Linked DNA regions of Anaerobacillus alkaliphilus. The protein of the gene in region 1 interacts with the protein of each later gene in a pairwise test. Links are inferred from orthologs where the notes say so. Each region holds a gene or a part of one and is shown in the gene's direction. Other genes may lie near its edges. The genes, in order: DS745_RS05455 and ndk.

Region 1 (3,051 bases):
ACCGTGACACAATGGAACAAACTCGCGTAGCAATTGCAGAATTAAAGAGCTTTTTAGAAGCAAAAATGCAGTTTTAAGATAGAAAAAAGAGCTTAGCCTGGTGGCTAAGTTCTTTTATTATCGTTATTCGATCATTTGCTGGAATTATTCTATCAATTGGCTAATTAATACGATCATTTAGATAAGTTATTCTATCAAATAAGGTTGTTTTTCAATCATTTGGTTAAGTTTAAGCCTAGAACTTACAAAAAGGAGAAGAGCTTAGCCTGGGGGCTAGGCTCTTCTTTTCAGTTATACGATCATTTGCAAGGAGTATTCTATCAATTGGTTGATTTATTCGATCATTTGCTGGGACTATTCAATCATTTAGGTTAATTATTCTATCAAATAAGGTGTTTTTTCAATCATTTGGTTAAGTTTGAGCCTAGACTTGTAAAAAAGGAGAAGAGCTTAGTCATCATTTAAGCTCTTTTGGGTGCTACTCCACTACCCTCGCCACCGTTGGCAAATCTGCCGGAGCCCACTCAATAGAGGTTAAATGGTCCTTGCTAACCCAACGCAGCTCCGCATGCTCTAGCGCTTTTGGTTCACCTTCAATAATCTTGGCGTGGTAGGTAAGCAGCCTCACTTTAATCGTAGGATACTCGTGTACAATGTTGGCAACCAACTCACCGACTTGTAGTCTGCAGCCCAGCTCTTCTTGAATTTCCCGCACGAGAGCTTCTTCAGGAGCCTCGCCTTCTTTAATTTTACCTCCAGGGAATTCCCATAGGTTTGGCATCGACATGGTTGAAGAGCGTAAGGCGCACAAAATTTCGCCTTGTTCGTTCTGGATAACGGCACCAACAACGTTTATTGCTTTCATTTTGAAACCTCCAAACTTTCCGTTACTCTTACTATAACCATAACAGTATAATAGTGATAACAAATAGATGAATTTCATAATTACCTTAATCGAGCCATATTGAACTAAATGTAGTTGCGAATGTTTTAACGCAACTACATTTAGTATCGTAATGGCGATAATATTGAATTATGAAATTCATAAAAAAAGTAAAGGAATTTAGTGATGATAAAAAATGATTGGTTCCAACTTCTAAAAGAAGAATTTGAAAAACCGTACTTTAAACAAATAGAACAAATCTTACAAAACGAAGCAGGTCCTGTGTACCCAAACCAAGAAGATCGTTTTAATGCGCTAAGCTCTACTTCTTATGAAAATACGAAAGTTGTTATCCTAGGACAGGACCCTTACCATGGCCCAGGTCAAGCGCATGGGTTGAGCTTTTCTGTTCAAAAAGGTGTGAAAGTACCGCCAAGCTTAAAGAACATCTATAAAGAGTTAGAGGCAGACTTAGGTCATCCAATCCCTACTCATGGGAATTTGCAAGCGTGGGCAAACCAAGGGGTGCTCTTATTAAATACGGTCTTAAGTGTAAGAGAAAAAACTCCAAATTCCCACAAGGGAATTGGTTGGGAGATCTTCACCGATAAGATTATATCCTTACTTAATGAGCGAGAACAACCAGTCGTCTTTATTCTATGGGGCAAACATGCCGCGCAGAAACGTACGCTGATTACAGAGCCGCATCATCTGATCCTTGAGTCCGCGCACCCAAGTCCGTTTTCGGCAAACCGCGGCTTCTTCGGTAGTCAACCGTTTTCGGTAGCCAACCATTTTTTACAGGAAAAAGGATTGTCAAAAATTGACTGGAGAATTCCAAATCAGTACGATAAAGAAAAGTGAGGAGGTTAGGTATGAAATCAATTCAAGACACAACAGTCCTACATAACGGCGTAAACATGCCGTGGTTAGGATTTGGCGTTTATAAGGTAGAAGAGGGTCAGCAGGTCGAAGAAAGCATACATACAGCTTTTGAGGTGGGATATCGAAGCATTGACACGGCAGCCTTTTACGAAAATGAGGTTGGTGTGGGTAAGGCAGTAAGAAACAGCGGGATCGCGAGAGAAGAAATCTTTGTAACGACAAAGGTCAAAAATCCAGATCAGGGCTACGAGTCGACGCTGCGTGCCTTTGATGAAAGTTATAAAAAGTTAGGGCTAGACTACATTGACTTATACCTGATTCACTGGGCGGTTCCTGGCAAGTATTTAGATACATGGCGAGCGCTTGAAAAGCTTTATAAAGATGGGTTGGTTCGAGCGATTGGCGTAAGTAACTTTCAAATTCATCACATAGAGGATGTATTTTCAATCTGTGAAGTCAAGCCGATGGTAAATCAGGTTGAATACCATCCACTTCTGACTCAAGAGCCACTGCTTCGCTACTGCAAGGAACAACAAATTCAACTAGAGGCATGGAGTCCGTTAGCTAGAGGTCAAATATTGGGCAATCCAACCTTAGTTGAGCTAGCAGAAAAATATCAGAAATCACCGGCACAGATTGTCTTACGTTGGGACTTACAAAATGGTGTTGTGACCATTCCGAAGTCTGTGACTGTAAAGCGAATTAAAGAAAATGCGGACATATTCGATTTTGAGATATCGCAAGAAGATATGAAGCTAATTTCTGGCTTAAATGAAGACTTCCGAACGGGTCTTCACCCAGATGAAATCAAATAGTCGAGGAGGAGAACGAATGGAGAAGAAGATTGGGTTTATTGGTGTTGGTGTGATGGGGGTCCACATGGCTTCGCACCTGATGAACGCGGGCTATGAGGTTGTTGTTTACAATCGAACCAAAGAGAAGGCGTTGCCATTGCTTGAGGCTGGAGCCGAGTGGAAAAATACGGTGAAAGAGGTAGCAGAAACTGCTGATGTGATTATTACGATTGTTGGCTATCCTCATGACGTGGAAGAGGTCTACCTTGGGGCAAATGGCTTACTGAACCACGCGAGAAAAGGTACATATTTCATTGATATGACAACGTCTAAGCCAGCATTGGCAGTGGCGATCCATGAGGAAGCAAAGAAACGTGACATGCATGCCTTAGATGCTCCTGTTTCTGGTGGTGAAATCGGTGCAAAAGAAGCTAGACTAGCGATTATGGTTGGTGGAGATGAGGCTGACTTTCAAGCGGTGTTACCAAT
Region 2 (3,202 bases), on another replicon or contig:
TAAAGAAAGTGAACACAATATCATTATGGAGTGCATTAGATCATTGTCATTCCATTTAGTTTAAGGTGGAGAGCATGAAGTTAACGGATATATATTGGCATTTACGCTCTGATATAGCAAAAATAGAAAAAGAATTAGAGGCGACAATTGACGCTAAGCATCCGATTTTAAAAAAGGCCTCTTCCCATTTATTGAAGGCTGGTGGAAAGCGTATTAGACCTGTTTTTGTTCTACTTGCAGCTAAATTTGGAGATTATGAGATTGAAAAAATTAAACAAGTGGCTGTACCATTAGAGCTTATTCATATGGCATCTCTAGTTCATGATGATGTCATTGATGATGCTGATTTACGTCGTGGGAAGAAGACGATAAAATCAAAATGGGATAATCGCGTGGCTATGTATACTGGTGATTATATTTTTGCTAGGGCAATTGAAATGGCAACAAATTGTGATAAACCAGAAGTTCATCAAATTCTCTCAGATGCAATGGTTGAGATGTGTATTGGTGAGGTAGAGCAAATACGTGATCAGTATAACTGGGACCAAAACTTTCGTAACTATTTAAGGAGAATTAAACGCAAAACTGCTCTTTTAATTGCTGTTAGTTGTCGCCTAGGTGCACTAGCTGCTGATGCCCCTAGAGATATCCAATTAAGCCTGTATCGCTACGGATATAATGTAGGAATGGCATTTCAGATTACGGATGACATTTTGGATTTTATTGCTACAGAAAAAGAGTTAGGGAAGCCAGCCGGTAGTGACTTACAACAAGGAAATGTTACTTTACCAGCCTTATACAGTATGGAGCAGAACTCCCAATTACGAGAGTATGTTGTTCAAATGATAAATAATGAAACATCAGATAAAAAAGTAATGAGTGAAATCATCCAAATGATTAAAGAAACAGGTGGAGTTGAGTATTCATTTGAGATAAGTGATCGCTATCTTACTAAGGCATATCGTGAACTTGAAAATCTACCAGACATCCCAGCCAAAGACTCTTTTTATCAAATTGCCAAATATATTGGTACAAGAAAATACTAATAAAAAGGACATATGCATTTGTATATGTCTTTATTTTTGGCTCTTTTCTAAAACATTGCTCCTGCGGTTACTCGTCGCACAAAAAACTGTTGCTTTTTAACATTAATTTAGCTGGAAAAATTCCTTAGACGGGAATCTAACCCTTAAATTTGGAAGAAAAGAGCAGTGCATACTATATAAGTAGTGAAATAATAGCATGATATGTGTAAAAATCCGGCTTTTGGGATTTTTACGAAAGCAACAAACTTTGCGAAAACAGCCTGATTTTTTAGTAGAAGTGTGTTCCTAAGCGAAATCTCAATTTATTGAATATCTAGTGAATGTTTGTTATAATTCTGAATGTTGGTCTTTCTGAGAATAATAGGTAACTTGTCCAACAAAATAAATACATACTTTGAGAGTGAGGTTATTACGGATGGAAAGAACATATTTAATGGTGAAACCTGATGGTGTACAAAGAAATTTAGTAGGCGAAATCGTTTCGCGTTTTGAAAACAAAGGTTTTCAATTAGTAGGTGCAAAATTGTTAACGGTTTCAAGAGAAATGGCAGAAACGCATTATGCAGAGCATAAAGAGCGTCCGTTCTTTGGTGAATTAGTTGACTTTATTACTTCTGGTCCTGTATTTGCAATGGTATGGGAAGGTGAGAACGTTATTAGTATCGCTCGTCAAATGATGGGGGCAACTAACCCAAAAGATGCTCTACCAGGAACAATCCGTGGAGATTACGCTGCTAAATTGAGCATGAACGTAATTCATGGTTCTGACTCTCCAGAAAGTGCTGCTCGTGAGATCGGAATTTTCTTTAAAGAAGAGGAATTAAATAACTACGAAAAAACAATTGGTACTTGGACATAATATAAAAATAAAAAATGAGGGCCTAAGCGTTTGCTTGGGTCCTCATTTTTTGTCTAATATCGTCTAGGAGTTGCTTTTTTTGTCTAGTAACTCATAGTAAAATATGTTATAAAGAAAAGATAAATAAAGAGTTTGTCAATTTGGCATAACTAGGCGCTTAGGCTTTTTTATAAAGGGGAACTAGAAATGGATGACTATCAAGGGTTTATACATAATGTTAAAGGGAAAACTGGAATTGACTTAGCTTTATACAAAGAGGCTCAAATGAAACGAAGATTAACTTCTTTAAGGGACAAACGAGGTTATGCTGATTTTTCTGCCTATTTCCAATCAATGATGAAAAGTCAAGAGCTATTTGATGAATTCCTAGAGAGAATGACCATTAATGTTTCAGAATTTTATCGAAATCCGAAACGTTGGGAAGTGCTAGAAACTAAAATTCTTCCTCGTCTGTTAGAATCGAATAAGCGCTTGAAAATATGGAGTGCCGCTTGTTCCACTGGAGAAGAGCCCTATACCCTAGCAATGATTTTATCGAAACTAGTTCCGTCGGGTAGTTTTTCAATTCTCGCGACAGATCTCGATAAAGCCATCTTAGAAAGAGCAAAATCTGGTATTTATACTGATCGATCAATGAAAGATGTTCCAAAGGATATGCTACAAAAGCATTTTATAAACGATGGTATGGGATATCGAGTAAAAGACGAGCTAAAGAAAATGATTACGTTTAAACAAGGCAATTTGCTTGCTGACCGGTTTGACATGAATTTTGACTTAATTGTTTGTCGAAATGTGATGATTTATTTTACGGAAGAAGCAAAGCATGATTTATATCATAAGTTTAGTCAATCATTACGGTTGGATGGTGTCTTATTTGTTGGGAGTACCGAACAAATTTTTAATCCGAGTGAGTATGCGTTTGATACAGAGGATACGTTTTTTTATAGAAAAAAGAATTAGGACATAAAAAGGTTAATCAATGATTAACCTTTTTGGCATTATAGGAAAGTATATAATTTCGACTTTAATATTGTCTAGCTCCAGGCGCCATGGGCTCGAGGTCAAATAACCTGACCAAAGAAAAAGTGTAATGCCTTTTTCCTAGATAAAAAGTGAAAGAGCGCACTACTTGCTCCTGCGATTACTCGTCGCAAAGCTTGCAAAGAAGAATTTCAGGAAGTCGCTTGTCAGAACATTTGCTTGTCGCCGATAGGCGGGCGCCTTGCGTTTTTCTTATTTTTCTGGGGAAAATATCATAAAAAACATTGCAAAATAAAAAAGATTTTGTAATAGTAAG

What was found.
Region 2: the proteins of DS745_RS05455 (region 1) and ndk interact in binary tests that used the Escherichia coli proteins (3 or more experiments, as listed by UniProt). The link is inferred for Anaerobacillus alkaliphilus from one-to-one orthologs.

Annotation. Positions count from the first base shown.
Region 1 is NZ_QOUX01000021.1:82,631-85,681, reverse strand. Bases 191-2,908 are described here. They hold DS745_RS05455 (uracil-DNA glycosylase), read left to right. Parts: upstream 191-1,069; coding sequence 1,070-1,747; downstream 1,748-2,908. Other genes in these bases: DS745_RS05445 (NAD(P)-dependent oxidoreductase), read left to right, coding at 2,600-2,908; DS745_RS05450 (aldo/keto reductase), read left to right, coding at 1,759-2,583; mutT (8-oxo-dGTP diphosphatase MutT), read right to left, coding at 479-865. Also shown: DS745_RS05465 (glycine--tRNA ligase), read left to right, coding at 1-77; more of DS745_RS05445, read left to right, coding at 2,909-3,051. UniProt on the Escherichia coli protein: Excises uracil residues from the DNA which can arise as a result of misincorporation of dUMP residues by DNA polymerase or due to deamination of cytosine.
Region 2 is NZ_QOUX01000001.1:133,137-136,338, forward strand. What follows is about bases 315-3,183. They hold ndk (nucleoside-diphosphate kinase), read left to right. Parts: upstream 315-1,461; coding sequence 1,462-1,905; downstream 1,906-3,183. Other genes in these bases: hepT (heptaprenyl diphosphate synthase component II), read left to right, coding at 315-1,046; DS745_RS00725 (CheR family methyltransferase), read left to right, coding at 2,092-2,865. In the rest of the region: DS745_RS00710 (menaquinone biosynthesis protein), read left to right, coding at 1-59; more of hepT, read left to right, coding at 75-314. UniProt on the Escherichia coli protein: Major role in the synthesis of nucleoside triphosphates other than ATP. The ATP gamma phosphate is transferred to the NDP beta phosphate via a ping-pong mechanism, using a phosphorylated active-site intermediate.